2 regions of the Roseibium alexandrii DFL-11 genome follow, and region 1 is predicted to be linked to the other one. Evidence: predicted binding sites of a transcription regulator. Region 1 holds the regulator's gene; the other holds the start of a gene.
What was found. Region 1 encodes LexA, which represses DNA repair genes until DNA is damaged. Its sites were predicted from a motif close to TGTTCNNNNTGTGTTCNG; they were not measured.
Positions count from the first base shown of each region.

Region 2: recA (recombinase RecA) is a predicted target of LexA. The motif match lies at 4,477-4,494, and genes of this name have one in related genera.

Region 1 covers NZ_CM011002.1:1,489,437-1,499,038, reverse strand. Annotated here, with positions in the region: gene SADFL11_RS06985 (cation:proton antiporter) at 1-950, shown strand, start outside; gene SADFL11_RS06980 (universal stress protein) at 947-1,930, shown strand; gene gltA (citrate synthase) at 2,490-3,782, opposite strand; gene gltX (glutamate--tRNA ligase) at 4,016-5,440, opposite strand; gene SADFL11_RS06965 (ComEC/Rec2 family competence protein) at 5,575-8,070, shown strand; gene lexA (transcriptional repressor LexA) at 8,140-8,853, opposite strand; gene SADFL11_RS06955 (hypothetical protein) at 9,198-9,596, opposite strand.
Region 2 covers NZ_CM011002.1:237,970-247,571, forward strand. Annotated here, with positions in the region: gene SADFL11_RS01065 (DUF3772 domain-containing protein) at 1-2,236, shown strand, start outside; gene SADFL11_RS01070 (pseudouridine-5'-phosphate glycosidase) at 2,244-3,182, opposite strand; gene SADFL11_RS01075 (PfkB family carbohydrate kinase) at 3,283-4,221, opposite strand; gene recA (recombinase RecA) at 4,546-5,613, shown strand; gene alaS (alanine--tRNA ligase) at 5,922-8,579, shown strand; gene SADFL11_RS01090 (cyclic nucleotide-gated ion channel) at 8,770-9,602, shown strand, end outside.

The DNA of each region.
Region 1 (9,602 bases):
CGACACCGTTTCGCGAGGCAATTTCGGCGCGTCTTGCCAGCCTTCGTGACTTTTTGTTGCTGTTCTTCTTTATCGCCCTCGGCGCTTCTCTGCACCTGTCGGTCCTCGGCGCGAGTGTGGGCCCTGCCATCGTGCTCTCCTTGTTCGTTCTGATTGGCAACCCTTTGATCGTTCTGGCGATCATGGGGGCCATGGGGTACCGCAAGCGGACAGGGTTTCTTGCCGGCTTGACGGTTGCGCAAATCAGCGAGTTTTCTCTGATCTTCATGGCAATGGGGCTGACGATCGGCCACGTGGATGAACGTGCGCTTGGCCTGGTGACACTTGTCGGGCTGGTCACAATCGCAGCATCGACCTACATGATCACGTTCTCGCATCAGCTCTATGCCGCGCTCGAACCGTTCCTTGGGATCTTCGAACGGCGCAACACGGCAGCCGAACCCGAGGGCAGCAACGTGTCTGCAAAGCCCTATGACGTGATCCTGTTTGGTCTGGGCCGGTACGGGCTCGGGATTGCCAACGCATTGAAAGAGGATGGCAAACGGATTCTTGGTGTGGATTTCAGCCCTGGTGCTGTCAGGAATGCCCGGACGCTTGGCTATGACGTGTTGTTTGGGGATGCGACAGATCCGGAGTTTCTTGCTCATCTTCCACTTGGCAATGCGGAATGGCTCGTGATGGCGGTCCCGGAACACGACACCGGCCTTACACATGATGACCCGCGCTTTGCTTTGCTGAAAGCTGCCCGTGATCTTGGGTTTGAAGGACGTGTTGCGGTTGCCGCCCACCGTGAAGTCACTGCTGAGGCTCTCTCAAAGATAAACGCTGACATCGTCATGATGCCGTACCGTGACGCAGCTTATGCCGCCGCAAACATGATAGCCGGGCGCGCGGCTCCCTCTTTGCCCGGTCTGCAAGATCCTGAAGGTCAAAAGGAACTGCCGGCATGATTGGTGAGCTGGGGTGTCCAAAAAAGATACTTGCCGTAATCGATGACACTGATACGCAGATTGCACTTAAGAGCGCGGCCGAGTTGGCAAAGGCGCATAAGGCCGGTTTAGAGGTGATCGCTTGCGTGGAACCACCGCAGGACATTGCGATTATCGCCCGGCTGGCCGGACGCGACAAAGACGCGATTATTGAAGAGATGGTGACCCGTGCGCGGGGGGGCGCGACTGAGAACCTGAAAAGGGTTCTGCCGGATCAAGTGATTGAACCTCGGATTGTTGTCGGAAAAGCGTATCTGAGCATCATCAGGCATGTCGGTGAAACGGGATGTGATTTTGTGGTGAAAGCAGCCGAGCCGTTGACCGGCATCAGTGGTTTCCTTCATGCAAGCAACGACCAGCATCTATTGCGCAAATGTCCCTGTGCGGTCTGGTTGCAGTCCGGGACCGCTGAGCCGGTGCCACGCCGGGTTATCGCTGCGGTGGATTTGGACAACTGGGATGCGGCGGAACCGGACACTTTGGAACTCTTGAACCAGCGCGTTGTCGAAGCTGCGGCGCGTGTTGCGCATGCGCACGGGTCAGAAATCATCGTGCTTCATGCATGGGACGCGGTTGGCGAGGGCATGGTCTGGGCTTTTTCAGACACCGGGGATGCGCGCAAGGCAGCCAATGACTACGTGCGGGAGACAGTGAAAATCCGCGAAGAAACCATGCGCCGGTTGCTCAAAACAATGCGCCGGCGATTGGCAAGTCCGAACGTGGTTTTACGGCCGCTTCTGGTCCGCGGTGCGGTGGAACGCGTGATTGAAATACAGAGTAACCTACAAAATGCGGATCTCGTGGTGATGGGAACGGTCGCCCGGACAGGGCTCAGTGGCGTTTTCATTGGCAACACGGCTGAGAACATCATCAACAGCCTCAAGTGTCCGGTGCTCGCCGTGAAACCTGAAGGGTTTGTCAGCCCATTGCTGACGCCCTGAAATCGAGAGGGTATTGCCGCCGGGTCTCGAGTTGGCCGGTTGAGGGCCTATCGAATGCCTGCGGGCGGCGTAGCATTCCCGTGAAACAAGTTGAACGGCAGCGGGGCGCACTGATACCGTTCGCAGTAGTCGCTAGGGTTTGAGAGAGGAATATAGACCGGCACATGGCGGTGTGCCCGGTTATTGCGTGGTCGCCGAGTATCTTCCGATCGCAACACCGACTTGTGTTGGCTCTCAGGTTTTGCCGCAAGCCTGGCCGCAAACCGTTTATGAAGCTCCTGCGCGATACGCGGGACCAGATCTTCGACCAGTACGTCCTCATGTGGCGTACGTGACCTTTTTGACCTGTGATCTTGCATTTACGGTCCTCCATCCCAGGAAAATCACAACATGCTGTTGTTACGCGAACAAGCTGTGGCAACTGCGTAAGTGTTTTTAGGTAGATCAGACCGGAGATGCGAGAGCGTGAGTTTTTCTGAGAGGCGTCATCTCCCCCCAGAAACAAGAAAAGCCCCGGATCTGTGATCCGGGGCTTTGGTCTGGTCAGTGCCTGAACCAATCAGCGGCGCTGATCGATCGGTACGTAGTCACGCTTGGAGGCACCTGTGTAGAGCTGACGCGGGCGGCCGATACGCTGGGACGGATCTTCCACCATTTCCTTCCACTGGGCGATCCAGCCGACGGTCCGCGCAAGCGCGAACAGCACGGTGAACATTGTGGTCGGGAATCCGAGCGCGCGCAGCGTGATGCCGGAGTAGAAGTCGATGTTCGGATAAAGCTTCTTCTCGACGAAATACGGATCGTTCAGGGCGATCTTTTCCAGTTCCATCGCAATGTCGAGGAGCGGATCGTCCTTGATGCCGAGTTCGCCGAGAACCTCGTGGCAGGTCTTCTGCATGATCTTGGCGCGCGGATCGTAGTTCTTGTAGACCCGGTGACCGAAGCCCATGAGACGGAACGGATCGTTCTTGTCTTTCGCGCGGGCAACAAACTCCGGAATGCGGTCAACAGAACCGATTTCGGAAAGCATGTTCAGCGCCGCTTCGTTGGCGCCGCCGTGTGCCGGGCCCCAGAGACAGGCAATGCCTGCTGCAATACATGCGAACGGGTTCGCACCGGAAGAACCGGCAAGACGCACGGTGGATGTGGAGGCGTTCTGCTCGTGATCGGCGTGCAAGATGAAGATACGATCCATGGCGCGCGCCAGAACCGGGTTTACCTTGTACTCTTCACACGGAACAGCAAAGCACATGTGCAGGAAGTTCGCTGCGTAGCCGAGATCGTTGCGCGGATAAACGAACGGCTGACCGACGTGGTACTTGTAGGCCATCGCAGCCATGGTCGGCAGTTTCGCGATCATGCGCAGGGATGCGACCATCCGCTGATGCGGATCGGAAATGTCGGTGCTGTCATGATAGAATGCTGACAGGGCGCCGACGGTGCCGCAGAGGATCGCCATCGGGTGGGCGTCGCGGCGGAAACCGGAATAGAACCGGTTCATCTGTTCGTGGATCATCGTATGATAGGTCACACGGGTGACGAAATCGTCTTTCTGCGTCTTGGTCGGCAGCTCGCCATAGAGCAGCAGATAGCAGGATTCCAGGAAGTCACCATGGTCGGCGAGCTGTTCGATCGGATACCCGCGATACAGCAGCGTGCCTTCGTCACCATCGATGTAGGTGATTTTGGATTCGCACGATGCGGTTGAGGTAAAGCCCGGGTCGTAGGTGAACATGCCCGTGTCCTTGTAAAGGGACGAGATGTTCACAACCGACGGTCCGATGGATCCGTCAAGGACGTCGAAATCGTGGTCGTTGCCACCGACGTTGAGCTTGGCGTTGTTGTCGGCCATTCAGAAAACCCCCTATTTGTTACCCTTGCACTGCCGAGCCACGGGCCTTGGATGCAAGACCCAAATGAGGCGGCCAGACTGTGCTGGAGGAATGGTCGCGTCTTGCCTAGCCCATTTGCCGCACTGCCGCAAGCAGCAGCGTATAACGCTTTGGTCAAAGACCTACATGTTGCGGTTTGCTTATGTTCCGGCGCACTGCAGCAATATGCGCCGGAACAATGGTCAATGCTGTGTCAGGCAGCCTGATCGGCAATCCGGGCCAGGGATTCGTCCCGGCCGAGCGCAATCAGAACGTCATAAATGCCAGGGGAAGTGCCCCGGCCGGTCAACGCAGCGCGCAGTGGCTGGGCGACTTTGCCGAGTTTCACATCCTTGTCTTCCGCATAGGCTTTGACAGCCGCCTCCAGCGGTTCCGCTTGCCAGTCAGCAACGCCAGAAAGCACGCCGTTCAGATCGCCCAGAACCGCCCGGGCGTCATCTGTGAGGATCTTGATCGCCTTCTCGTCATTTTCGAGAGGACGCTGGCGCCAAAGGTAGGACGCGCTGTCGGTCAGTTCGACAAGTGTCTTTGCGCGTTCCTTCAGGCCGGGAAGGGCCGTCAGAGCCGTCTGGGCATTGGCCGCGTCCGACATCCATTCCAAGACCGCCGCCCCATCGCCCGCATGGGCTAGATAGACCTTCCAATGCTCAAGCAGCTCAGCGTCGTCGGTTGCGCGCATGTAATGGCCATTGAGATTTTCCAGCTTCTTGAAATCGAAGCGCGCTGCCGACTGACCAACGGCATCCATGCCGAACCATTTGACCATGTCCTCAAGCGACATGATCTCTTCATCGCCATGGCTCCAGCCGAGGCGGGCGAGGTAGTTGCGCATGGCTTGCGGCAGATAGCCGAGGGCCCGGTAGGCTTCGGCGCCCGTCGCGCCATGGCGCTTGGAAAGTTTGGCACCGTCCGGTCCGTGGATCAGCGGAATATGCGCCATTTTCGGCACGTCCCAGCCGTTGGCATCAAAAATCAACGTCTGCCGGGCCGCGTTGGTAAGATGGTCGACGCCGCGGATGATATGCGTGATGCCCATGTCGTGATCGTCGACAACCACGGCCAGCATGTATGTCGGCGTGCCGTCGGAGCGCAGGAGGACAAAGTCATCAAGATCCTTGTTCGGGATCACCACACGGCCTTGAACCATGTCGTCCACGACAGTTTCACCGTCTTGCGGGGCTTTCAGCCGGATCACCGGATCAATGCCTTCGGGCGCTTCGGACGCATCCTTGTCGCGCCAGGTGCCGTCATAACGTGGCGGCCTGCCTTCTGCGCGCGCCTTTTCGCGCATCGCATCCACTTCTTCCGGCGTGGAATAACAGCGGTAGGCCGTGCCGTTTTCCAGCATCTGGTCAACAACTTCCTCGTGGCGTGCCACGCGGGAGAACTGGGAGATCGGTTCGCCGTCCCAATCAAGGCCCAGCCACGAAAGACCATCCATCAGCGCATCGACCGCTTCTTGTGTGGAGCGGGCCCGGTCTGTGTCTTCGATGCGCAGCAGCATCTTGCCGCCGTGATGCTTGGCGAACAGCCAGTTGAAGAGTGCGGTGCGGGCACCGCCAATATGAAGAAATCCGGTCGGGGATGGGGCGAAACGCGTGACGATATCTTGTGCCATGGTGCTTTTTGAAAGTCTCTGTCAGAATGAGGCGCGGATCTGCGCCTGACGGATAGTGGCGCGGTCTTAGCATAGGCAAGCCTGAGGCAAAATAGGCTTTGCTGCGATCGTCAAACCCGGCAGAAGGAGCGCGGGTGGTACGGGAGGTGAAACCAGACGCCGATGATGACAACCGGGGTGTCCCCGGCGCTCCCGTTAGTGACCTTTCAGTTTTATCGTCAAACATGGATAACAGCCGCAGGCCCACCGACGCATCGCCCTGGATCGCGTTTCTGAGAGCCCGGAGAGAACGCAAAGACCGGCCAATTGATCAGCGCGCCGGTTGGGCGGGAACGGCGGACGATTGGGAGCAGTTTTGGCAAAAGCAGGGTCTTCTGTGGACCGGATTTTCCTTCAGCGCCGGTATTTTTCTCTACAGCTTGTTGCCTGACGAGCCGAGTTGGCCGGTTCTTGGCGTGCTATTCGTTTTATCAGCTGGTTTCGCGGGCTCCCATGCCATCCGAATGGGCCTGCCGCGAATTTTGATCCTTTTGCTCGCCCTTTTGGCAGGGCTCAGCACTGCAACACTCCGAACAGCTGCAGTGGACGCGCCCCGGCTGGCGGAGCCGATGACAGTTCTGTTGCGCGGTGAAGTCTTGAAGGTGCAGGAAACCCGGTCCGGCAAGCGCGTTGTGGTCCGCCTCAGTGAAGTTGATGCCAGAGCCAATACCGACGCGCGGTTTGCAAACCGGGTCCGGTTGCGCATTCCGGCAGATGCGGGCATTGCACCCGGCGACTGGATCAAAGTCCGGGCCCGCTTGTTTCCGCCCATGGGCCCTGTGGTGCCGGGCGGATATGACTTTTCCTTCCGCGCCTATTTTGACGGCATTGGCGCAAGCGGCTTCAGTTACGGAGCTCCTGAGATCGTCCAGGGACCTGCGCCATCTCAGGTCCTTCTGCTCGTTCGCCATGTTAATGGGCTCCGCCAGCACCTGGCGGCGCGGATTTCGGCGCTTTTGCCGGAAGGCCCGGAAACTGCTCTTGCGGTAGCACTCTTGGTGGGGGACCGCGGCGGTATAGATGAAAAGACCGAAGAGAGCCTTCGGGCTGCGGGCCTTGCGCATATACTGGCGATTTCTGGCCTGCATATGGCGCTCTTTGCAGGCGGTGCTTATGCTGTGTGTCTTGGCACCTTGGCACTCATCCCGGGCCTTGCGCTGCGCTGGCCAATCCATAAGGTCTCAGCGGTTCTCGCCCTCGTCGCGGCAGCTTTTTATCTTCTGCTGTCCGGGGCATCGGTCGCTACCCAAAGATCCTTCATTATGATCGCGCTGGTCTTTTTGGGGATCATGACCGGACGCCGGGGATTGACGCTGCGATCGGTCGCAATCGCCGGCCTGTTTTTACTTCTGCTCGCGCCGGAACGCCTGTTTTATCCAGGTTTTCAGATGTCGTTTGCGGCCGTGATCGCACTGGTCGCCGTTTATGATCTGTGGCGGTCGCATCAAAAGAGACGCAGGATTTTCATCCCATCAGCAAACGGGCCCTTTTGGTTCTTGTCCGGTGCACTAAAATGGGCCACCGGTTTGTTCGTGACGGCACTCGTCGCCGGGATCGCAACCGGCATTGTCGGTGCGTACCATTTTTCCCGGATCGCGCCCTTCGGACTGGTTGGTAACATGCTGGGAATGCCGGTTTTTTCGATCATCGTAATGCCAATGGGCGTGGTCGCACTGGTCCTGATGCCGTTCGGTTTGGCGGCAATCCCACTCAAGATCATGAGCGCCGGTCTGGCGGTGCTGATTCGGATAGCCGAGTTCACAGAACAAATTGCGCCTGACTTTGGCCGGATGGGCAGTTTGACCGGCCTGTCTGCCGCTGTTTTGTTGGCAGGCTTTTTGGGTTTGCTGCTCGCTCCAGGCCGCTTCCGGATGATCTGTTTGGGTCTTGCGTCTATCGGAATTGCGCTTGCGATAATATCGCGCCCGCCAGATATTTACATTCCGGCAACCGGGCCTCAATTGGCCGCGCGGGATTTTGAGGGAAGTTTACAGATGTCCAGCGCGAGAAGTTCTTTTTCCGTAGAGACTTGGTTCGAAAGGGAAGGAGTGTCAGCTGAAGCGATTAAATCGCGCAAGATGAAAGATGATCAGCGCTCTTGTGACCCTTCAGGCTGTGTTGTCCGGGCGTTTGCAGCGCGGGGAGTAGTTGGTGTTGAGCACGTGCCGATCCACATCGCGCTGCCCAAAACCCGGGACGCCTTTTTTTATGACTGTCAAAAGGCCGATATGATCGTGACCGATATGGTCGCGCCAGAAGTATGCCGCGCAGCCGAAGTGTTCGACCGGGAAATCAGAAAGGCGCGCGGCGCTGTCTCCATCTGGCTGGAACAAGTCTGTCGAACAGGCTCCCCAACGAAGGGCCCGCTGGTCAAAAAGGGGGCGAGAATAGAAGCTGCGGTTCAAAGAAGAAGTGAGGCGCTAGCCCAAGTAATGCATCCGCAAACTACACCGGCACCGGCTAAAACTGCCAACGCAGTCGTTTGCCAAACCCAAATACAATCAGTCGAGTACGCAAAACCAGCGCCTCCGCGGCCGTGGCACAAGCAAGGAACGGTCACGCGCGCCAGCTTGCGCGCATCAGCTGATTAAACCACTCGGGACTACTTACAAAACCGAAGCAGCGGGCAACTCTTGAAGATGCCTGCCAGTATAGACGCCTCAGTACCGGCGGAATAGAGAAACAAGTTTACCTTGCACACGGACACGGCCCGGTCCGAAAATACGGGTCTCGTAGGCCGGATTGGCGGCCTCAAGCGCGATCGATGGGCCTTTCTTGCGCAGCCGCTTGAGCGTTGCTTCCTCGTCGTCCACAAGGGCCACGACGATGTCGCCGCTATCGGCGCTTTCCGTCCGGCGGATCAGGACGGTGTCCCCGTCCAAAATGCCAGCCTCGATCATCGAATCTCCGCGCACTTCCAGAGCGTAATGTTCCCCTTTGCCGAGAAGTTCTGGCGGGACGCTGATGGAGTGGCTGTGGGTCTGGATCGCCTCGATCGGAACACCGGCCGCAATCCGTCCCATGACCGGGATTTCCGTCGATGCTGCAACAGGTTCCGGCGCGGGTGCTGGAGCCGGTGCCGGTTTGCCGAGAGATCCTTCGATCACTTCTGGAGAGAAGCTGCCTCTTGGACGCGGCGCACCCAGACCCGGCGCGATCGAATCCGGCAAGCGGACAACTTCCATGGCGCGGGCTCTGTTGGGAAGCCGGCGTATGAAGCCACGTTCTTCCAGGGCTGTGATCAGCCGGTGGATGCCGGATTTGGAGCGGAGGTCCAAAGCATCTTTCATTTCATCGAAAGACGGCGGGACGCCGGTTTCCTTCAGTCTTTCGTGAATGAACATGAGCAGTTCGTACTGCTTACGCGTCAGCATACTGCGGTTCCTCGCCCTGAGTTTGGTTTTGTCTGAGAATCGCTCAGTACAAATCAAGAACATGCTACCTGTTCTCATTGTGTTCTGCAAGGGTAAACGTTCTCTTACTGTTCTGCTGTAGCTGTTAGAATTAAACGGCACGGGCAGCGGTTTGTCTGGCCGTAAATAAATGGCAGCAGAGTTCAAAGTGCGGTTTGTTTTCAAAAGGTTGAGTGATCATCGACTGCGGACCGTAGGGTCCGCAATATCGGCCAATGCAAATTAAACGTGGAACGTATTGAAAACAAATAGAGAATTTTCCTCGATGTTAGATGCTTCCGGTCCAGGAGTGTTCGACTGCGGACCTATTGCGGACCCTTTTTGTTTCGGTGTTTGATCGCCCGTGCAAAGTACGGGAGGTCATATCGGTCCACATTTCGAATGTAATCTTTGAATTCTTTGTTGGTCATGCGCCCGCTGTCCACAAATGCCTTTTTCTCTCGTTCGATGAATTCAGCAAATATCAACATCGCCAGTCCGATGGTTTCACCTTCTTTTTGCATTTCCTTCGCCTCCATGAACGCAAGCGCTTCTGGGGCGTGCTGTTCCAGGATCTCGATGAGGATCCGTTCGCCAGTTAGCTTCATGGTCATTATTCGGAAATCATCGATGGCAGTTTCAATCAATTCGGACTGTTGTCGCTGTAATGCCTCTCCAAAGAGAAAGTAATCTATCTTTTCTCCAGCTCCGGCACAGGCCTGCAACAAAAA
Region 2 (9,602 bases), 1.3 Mb from region 1:
ATTGCGCAGCCAGTTGGTCTCAGTTCGGGACCGCCATGCTGCCATCGTCAATCTGGGAAGCGTTGAGGCGGATACCTTGCAGGCTCAGCTTGATGCTCTCGGGCCCGTTCCCCCGAGCGGTCAAAAGGAAGCCGATGATATTGCGGCGCGCCGCGCCGAGCTGATCAATGCCGTTGCTGACGCCAATGCGCCGGTCATTCAGGCAAAAGAGATTCAATTCCGCGCTGCTGCCCTGATCCACGCTATTGATCGGCATATACGCACCAAAACCCTCGACCAACTCACGCAGCGTTTTCCGTCTCCCGTCTTTCTTTCGACCTGGAGTTCGGCTGCTGCCGAAATTCAGCAGTACCAGCAACGTCTTCAGCGGGACATTCAGAATCAGTTGGCCCGGCCGAGTGTTTCCAAATCGCTCGGGCAGACTGTCCCTATTTCAATTGCACTTGTGGTGTTTGGCCTGGCCTTCTTGTTCTGGCTCCGGTTTCCGATACACCGCTTTCTTCTGAGGTTTAGCCTGCAGCAGGAAGGGGGCTTTCGGGTCATCCTGGCGGCGGTGTTGTACAATCTGAGTTATCTGATTTTGCCCGCAATCGGCCTGATCTCCTTCCTGGCCGTCATCCGGATCCTTGATATTCAGCCCAATGCGGCCCGAACCGCACTGATCGCAGCGCCCGCGTCTGCATTGGCGGTTGTGCTTGCCATGTGGCTCGGACACACACTGTTCGCGCCGGAGCAAACCCGATGGCGTCTTTTGGATCTTGAAGAGCGAAGCGCGAAACGCGGGCTGTGGTTCTGCTTGGGTCTCGGCATTTTCCTGATGCTGGAAATCACTCTGGAAGCGCTGCAGAGGGACAATGCGTTTGGCGAAGCTGCGCTGTCTGTGATCTCGTTGCCCCTCATCGCTGCGGCATCCATTTTTCTTTGGTCACTCGCTGGGGTTTTGAGGCCGAATACGCCCGCCGCGGATGCTGGTCAGCCTGAAGCAGAAGACCCGGACGAGGAGGATGAAGCCGGGGTGGAAGAAGCCTCGGTCAATCCGCGGGACTCCGGTTTTCTGTTTTCAATGTCCGTGCTGATGAAGGCATCCGCTGTGATTGCCTTCATTTTGACCCTGGCCGGGTATGTCTTGATGGCCCGGGCGGCAATTATCCCGATGATCGTGACACTCGCTCAACTCGGGCTTGGGTTCATGTTCTATCACCTGGCGCTTGCCTTGGTGCGGACGGCGACCAAAAGGGATGCAACGGAGCCGGTTCCCATCCTCATTTCGCTCGGCTTGATAATCGCTCTGGTCATTGTGTTTGCTCCGCTGATCGCCATGACTTGGGGCGCGCGGCCAACCGATATTGCAGATGCCTGGCGGTTGTTTATGGGGGGCGTCCAGCTGGGTGACATCCGGCTGTCGCTTGACACGCTGCTGATCTTGATCGTGGTTTTCGGCGCTGGGGTTTTGGTCACGCGCTGGCTGAAACGACTATTGCGGACGTCCGTTCTTCCGCAAACGCGTATGGACATTGGTGCGCAGACAGCCATCGTCACTGGAACCGGGTATGTCGGCTTGACGCTGGCGGCGTTGATTGCGGTTTCCACCGCTGGTCTCAATCTCTCCAGCCTCGCAGTGGTCGCCGGTGCGCTGTCTGTTGGCATTGGTTTTGGCCTCCAGACAATTGTCTCCAACTTTGTCTCCGGGATCATTTTGCTGGTTGAACGCCCGATCAAGGAAGGTGACTGGATCGAAGTCTCGGGGCAGTCGGGATATGTTCGGAAAATCTCAGTGCGGTCGACGCGGATCGAAACGTTTGATCGTCATGATGTCATCATTCCGAACTCGGATCTGATTGCCGGCACGGTGCGCAACATGACGCTGAGCAACAAGACCGGCCGCCTGATGCTTCCGATTAGAGTCGCCTACGGCAGCGATCTGGAAAAAGTGAAAGAAATCCTGACCAACGCCGCGCGGGCGCATTACACGATTGCCCGGTATCCATATCCGTTCGTCTTGTTCATCGGGATGGGCGACAGTGCGCTCAATCTGGAACTTCGATGTTATTTGAAGGATGTAAACAACATCCTGACCACCCAGTCTGACCTTTATTTCACGATCTACAACGAGCTCGGCAAGGCAGGCATCGAAATCCCGTTCCCGCAGCAGGATGTTCATTTCAAGGATATGGACAAGCTGATTTCAGCCTTGGCAAAACGGGAAGAGGCAGATGGAACACCGGCCTCTTCGTGAAGCCTGATCAGACCAGTTCTGCTGCAATTCTTGCGGCGAGACGCGCATTGTTGCGCACCAGCGCAATGTTGGTGTCGAGGCTGCGGCCATCGGTCAGCTCAAGGATGTTGCCGAGGACGAACGGTGTTACTCCCTTGCCGGTCACATTCTGCTCGGCTGCTGTCTTGATGGCCGCGTCGATGAAACCTGACATTTCATTGCGGGGAATTTCATCCGTCTCCGGGACCGGGTTGGTGATCAGCACACCGCCATGATCTGAAAAGTTCTCCCGCACCTTCAAAAGCACACCGATCTCGTTCGGCGTATCAAGACGGTAAGGAGCGCTGAGGCCGCTTTCGCGGGACCAGAAGGCAGGCAATTCGTCAGTCCCGTAGGCAACGACCGGAACGCCTTTTGTTTCGAGTACCTCAAGGGTTTTCGGAATGTCCAAAAGCGCTTTGGCGCCAGCACACACGACACAGACAGGCGTGCGGGCGAGTTCATCGAGGTCCGCTGAGATGTCGAAGCTTTGCTCTGCGCCCTTGTGCACACCGCCGATGCCACCCGTCGCGAAGACTTTGATGCCAGCTGCGTGAGCCGCCATCATCGTCGCGGCTACCGTAGTTGCTCCGTAGCGGCCAGTCGCAAGCGCAAAAGTGAGATCCGCCCGTGAGCACTTCATGACATCTTCCGCCTGTGCAAGCCGGTCGAGATCCGCGTCGGACAGGCCGACATGGATCTTTCCGTCCATGATGGCAATCGTTGCCGGAACAGCACCGTTTTCCCGAATATCGGCTTCGACTTGCCGTGCCGTTTCAACGTTCCGCGGGAATGGCATGCCGTGAGTGATGATGGTCGATTCCAGCGCAACGAGCGGCTTGTTGGCGGCGAGCGCATCACGGACTTCGTCGCTGTAGACGATCACGTTTTTCAAAGCGGCGGATTGGGCGGGGTGTGTCACAAGCAAAAGCCTTTTAGATGTGTGGCAGGTCGGCCGGAGCCGGGGGAATTTTGCGCCTTATAGACATCTGAACAAAAATCGCCAAGAACGGTATTTGTCCATTTGGTCAAATTTCATTGAGGGTTGCAAGGGCGTCCCATGATAATCCTTCTGCCAGGGCTCCGGTGCTTTTCAGTGTGATGGCGGCGGCCCGAAGCCCTAACGGCACGGCATCGTTCAGATGATACCCGCGGCAGAGGCCGGCAATCGTTCCGGCGGTCAAAGCATCTCCGGCACCGGTCACGTCAACGATTTGGGTTGCAAGGGTCTTATGAGCGGTGATTGCCTCTACGTTGAGGACAAGCACATCGGATTTGCCATTGGTCAGGACCACCCGCTTAGCGCCGAGGTATTGAAGGTCGCGGAGCAGGTCTTCGCTCGATGTCTCTGTGCTCTTGCCCGTCATGGCGAGCGCTTCGCCGCGATTGAGCATCAGGCAATGGAGTTTGGGAAGCAGCGGCAGCAGCCGGGTGGCTTTGGAATTGGAAACAGCGTTTGCGACCAATCTGCCTTTAGGCGCGCGATCAGAAACGGACTTCAAGAGCTGATCCGGCAGGTTTGCATCGATGAACCACAGCCCGGTTTTCAAGGACGCTGGGAGCGCATCGAAGACCGGATCAAAGAGATCTGGCGGAGCTTCGCTCAGCACCCGGTCATCCACGCTTGCAGCAGCGAGCGACCCGTCCGGATTGTGAAAGGCAATGTATTGACCCGTCGAAAATCCGGTGCGTTCCAGGGTGTAAAGCTCGATCCCATCGGCGGTCAGTTGCTCCGATAAGCTCGCCCCAGCGCCATCGGCTCCAATTGCACCGGCAAGCCCGGTTGGAATGTCCAGCCGAACAAGTGTCCTTGCAATGTTGGTCGCAACTCCGCCGGGCTTTGCAGTCAGCTTCGCCGGTGTTGACGTTTCCGGGCGATAGGCCTCGCTGGCATGGGCAAGCGTATCATAGTGGATTGCGCCGGTACACAAGACCGGTAGGGGAGAAAAAGGAAACACGTTTGTCATCATCACATCAATAGGCGAGGGAGTGCCATTTCCGCTTTGACATCCCTGCAGAAAACTTGAAGACCGGCGGGCTAACAGATTGCGCCTTTGTCCGCAACCAGCCGGTCACTCTGTGATTCTCTCACGCTGCCCGGTCTCCGAATGTTCCAAATTTAACTTACCTTGCGTTATTCTTTATACATTCATATGAGAACATATTGGAAACAAAAGGCAAATTCCATTTAAATACCAAACGGTTTTGGGGGCTTGAAAAATGAGAACAAAATAAGTACAAAGGAGCGGATTGAAACAGAGCGTCCATCATGGAATAAGGAGCGTTCAGCCATGTCGCAAAGTACACTTCGTCTCGTAGAAAGCAGCCAGATGGACAAGACAAAAGCGCTTGATGCAGCGCTCAGCCAGATTGAACGGGCCTTTGGTAAAGGCTCCATCATGCGAATGGGCCAGGGGCAGGTCGTGGAGGTTCAATCAGTCTCCACCGGGTCGCTTGGTCTTGACATCGCCCTTGGCATTGGCGGTCTGCCGAAAGGCCGGATCGTCGAGATCTACGGGCCGGAATCGTCCGGTAAGACGACACTGGCTCTGCACACGGTGGCCGAAGCGCAAAAGACCGGCGGCATTTGTGCCTTCATCGATGCCGAGCACGCGCTTGACCCGATTTACGCCCGCAAGCTGGGTGTTGATATCGACAACCTGCTCATTTCCCAGCCGGATGCCGGGGAACAGGCTCTGGAAATTGCCGATACGCTTGTCCGCTCCGGCGCGATCGATGTGTTGGTGATCGATTCGGTTGCTGCATTGACGCCGAAGGCCGAGCTCGAAGGCGAAATGGGCGACAGCCTGCCCGGTATGCAGGCGCGTTTGATGAGCCAGGCCCTGCGGAAGCTGACGGCGTCGATTTCCAAGTCAAAATGCATGGTGATCTTTATCAATCAGATCCGGATGAAGATTGGTGTGATGTTTGGCTCACCGGAAACCACTACCGGCGGCAACGCCTTGAAATTTTACGCCTCCGTCCGTCTGGACATCCGCCGGATCGGTGCGATCAAGGACAAGGATGAAGTCGTCGGCAACCAGACCCGTGTCAAAGTGGTCAAGAACAAGCTTGCGCCGCCATTCCGTCAGGTTGAGTTCGACATCATTTACGGTGAGGGCGTGTCAAAGATGGGCGAGTTGATCGATCTAGGCGTCAAGGGCGGCATTGTCGAGAAGTCGGGCGCATGGTTCTCCTACAACAGCCAGCGGCTCGGCCAGGGTCGTGAGAATTCGAAGCAGTTCCTGCGCGAAAACAAAGAAATTGCAGACGAGATTGAATTGTCTATCCGCCAGAACGCCGGGCTCATCGCCGAGGCGATCATTGACCCGGCTGGCGGTGAAGAGGACGACGATTAAGTTCGACCCGCATTTAGATCGAAAACATTAGCTGTTCTAGTCGGAATTGGCGGTTTTCAGAATTCAAGAGCCCTTCCGGAGCTGATCCGGGAGGGCTTTTTGTGGTCCGGGCACTCTCCGTCGATTGCTGTCGCGAACCCCGTATGAAACTTCGATCCGAACCGCAGAATCTCGGGGGCAGACCGCTGGACACACCGAGTGCCGAAAGTTAAAAGGCTGTTCCGGTGCGCAGGGATTGTCCCTGACACGCACCTTTGTCGATGTTTCTTTAGGGCCCGGACGCGGGCCCGGATCTAAGCGAGACGTGAATGACCGGCGTAAACGAAATCCGCTCCGCCTTTCTGGACTACTTCAAGGCCAACGATCACGAGGTGGTCGACTCCGGTCCGCTAGTGCCTCGCAACGATCCGACCTTGATGTTCGCAAATGCGGGCATGAACCAGTTCAAGAACGTCTTTACCGGGCTGGAGACGCGGGATTACAGCCGGGCCGTTACTGCCCAAAAGGTCGTGCGTGCGGGCGGCAAGCACAACGATCTCGACAATGTTGGTTATACCGCGCGCCACCACACATTCTTCGAAATGCTCGGCAATTTCTCCTTCGGCGACTATTTCAAGGAACGCGCGATTGAGCTCGCCTGGAACCTGATAACCAAGGAGTACGGTCTTCCGAAGGACCGCCTGCTGGTGACGGTGTATGCAGAAGATGATGACGCGGCAGTGTTCTGGAAAAAGATCGCCGGTCTTTCTGACGACAAGATTATCCGCATCCCGACGTCCGACAATTTCTGGACAATGGGGGACACCGGTCCGTGTGGCCCGTGTTCGGAAATTTTCTACGATCACGGCGATCATATCTGGGGCGGCCCTCCAGGAACGCCGGAAGAAGATGGCGACCGGTTTGTCGAGATCTGGAACCTCGTCTTCATGCAGTACGAGCAGACACCGGATTCGCGTCTCGATTTGCCGCGCCCGTCCATCGACACAGGCATGGGCATTGAGCGTCTTGCGACCGTTCTCCAAGGCGTCCACAACAACTATGACATCGATCTGTTTCGGGCGTTGATCTCCGCTTCCGAGCACGAAACAGGTGTTGAGGCGTCCGGCGATGCGCTGTCGAGCCACCGGGTGATCTCGGATCACCTGCGCTCCACCAGCTTTTTGATCGCCGACGGCGTGTTGCCGTCGAACGAGGGCCGCGGCTACGTTCTGCGCCGGATCATGCGCCGCGGTATGCGTCACGCCCATTTGTTGGGCGCGCGCGATCCGCTGATGCACAAGCTGGTCCCGTCGCTGATCCGTGAAATGGGCCGTGCTTATCCCGAGCTAACGCGTGCCGAGGCGTTGATCACCGAAACCTTGAAGCTGGAAGAAACCCGGTTCCGCAAAACACTGGAGCGGGGGCTTGGATTGCTGGACACAGCAACCGAAGATCTGACCGCGGGTGGACAACTCGACGGCGAAACGGCCTTCAAGCTCTATGACACATACGGTTTCCCGCTGGATCTGACGCAGGATGCCTTGCGTGTCCGGGATATCACCGTCGATACCGACGGTTTTGATGCTGCTATGGAGCGCCAGAAAGCGGAAGCGCGTGCAGCCTGGTCTGGATCCGGCGGTGCGGCTACCGAAGCCGTCTGGTTTGCCATGAAGGAAAAATACGGTGCCACCGATTTCCTCGGGTATGAGACGGAAGTCGCCGAAGGTATCGTTGCGGGCTTAGCGGCAGATGACGCGGAGACCAATGAACTGAAAGCTGGTGAGACCGGTTTTGTCGTTTTAAATCAGACGCCGTTCTATGGAGAGAGCGGCGGTCAGGTCGGCGACACCGGCGTGATGACGGCACCTGGTGTGAAGATCACGGTCACCGATACACAAAAGAAGGCTGACGGTCTTTTTGTGCATGTCGTGACTGTTGACGAAGGTACCGTAACGCCTGAGCTCGCACTGGAGTTGAAGGTGGATCACGACCGGCGTTCGGCTGTCCGGTCGAACCACACGGCAACCCACCTTGTGCATGAAGCTTTGCGTGAAGTCCTTGGAACGCACGTCGCCCAGAAAGGCTCGCTGGTCTCGCCGGACCGTTTGCGCTTCGATTTCTCTCATCCCAAGCCGATGAGTGACGACGAGCTGGCGATTGTCGAGACCTTCGCCAATGAAATCATTCTGCAGAATGCGTCTGTTGAAACCCGTTTGATGGCTGTTGATGACGCGATCGAGGCTGGCGCCATGGCGCTGTTCGGTGAGAAATACGGCGAAGAAGTCCGCGTCGTCTCCATGGGTACAGCGCTTCATGGCGACAAGACCGGCAAGCCTTATTCACTTGAGCTTTGCGGCGGAACGCATGTCAAACGGACGGGCGACATTGGCCTTGTAACACTTGTTTCCGAAGGCGCGGTGGCCGCTGGCGTGCGCCGGATCGAGGCCCTGACCGGGGCTGAAGCGCGGACTTACCTCGATACGCAAGACAAGCGGCTTCGCGAAGTCGCCGGGATCCTGAAGGTGGGCACTGGGGATGTTCCATCCCGTGTTGCTCAGCTTGTCGAGGAACGGCGTAAGCTGGAAAAGGAACTGGCGGACGCACGCAAGAAGCTTGCAATGGGCGGCGGCGCGGACGGCGGAACTCCGGTCAAGGATGCCGGCAGTTTCAAACTGATGGCCCGCACCGTCGAAGGCATCAACCCGAAGGACCTGAAAGGCATGGCCGACGAAGCCAAGACCCAGCTTGGGTCCGGCGTTGTTGTGCTCATCAACGTCGCGGAAGATGGGAAAGCAGCCATCGTCACTGCGGTGACGAGGGATTTGACCGAAAAGGTGAGTGCCGTGGATCTGGTGCGGATCGGGTCTGAAGCGCTCGGCGGTCGTGGCGGCGGCGGCCGCCCGGACATGGCGCAGGCCGGTGGCCCGGATGGATCAAAGGCCGAGAGTGCCGTTTCTGCGATTGAGGCGCATTTGGCTGGTCTTTGAAACTGACCTGACAGCACACGGAACAGTAAAAGGAGCGGGAGCACACAGTCTTCCGCCCTTTTTGTTATTGCTCCTTGTGCAGCTTGCCTATCTGCAGACATGCACTTGCGCTTCCGCAGGATAATTTTGCGCAACTCGAAACTTCGGCTATGTCTTTTAAAAAGTGAGTCCACTGCAAGCAGGACAACCTGTGCCCGGCCATGATTTTAAACGCGCACTCTACGAAGTGCTTGAAGATACCGGTAAACGCCGTCTTGCGGCGCAAAGCCTGCGCAATTTTCTGATCTTCCTGATTGTGGCAAATGTCGTGTTTGCCGTCTTGGAGACCGTGCCGGAAATCCGGGACACGTTCGGCCCGCATTTGAGGTTTTTACAGCTTGGCTCCGGCGTCATTTTTCTGATCGAATACCTATTGCGGCTCTACGTGGCGGACCTTCACCCGCCGATGCGCCGCTACGGACCGGTCGGGGCCCGGTTGCGCTATGCGCTTCATCCGGACGCGATTGTCGATCTCATAGGCGCATTGCCGTTGGTTCTCGTTCTGGTTTTGCCAAACCAGGCCGTGACGATGGTCGTCATCTTTCGTTTGTTGCGGTTCCTGAAGCTCGCCCGCTATTCCCCGGCGCTCCGATCGCTGATTTCCGCGGTTGCCGCAGAGCGCAAGGCGCTCATAGGATCCAGCATGATCATCTTTGGCGTGATCCTGATGGCCGCCACGCTGATGTATCTGATTGAACACAATCATCAGCCGGAGAAATTCCGCAGCATCCTGCACGGTATCTACTGGGCCATCACCACGGTGACCACGGTTGGCTACGGAGATGTCGTGCCAATCAGCAACCTCGGCAAGATGGTCGGGGCGGTTGTCATGCTCATGGGTTATGGGTTGATTGCATTGCCGGTTGGCATCATTGCCTCAGCTTTTGCGCGCGAGATCCACAGCCGTGATTTTGTCGTCACTTGGTCCATGGTTGCCCGTGTGCCGCTGTTTGAAGATCTGAGCGCGACGGAAGTGGCGTCGGT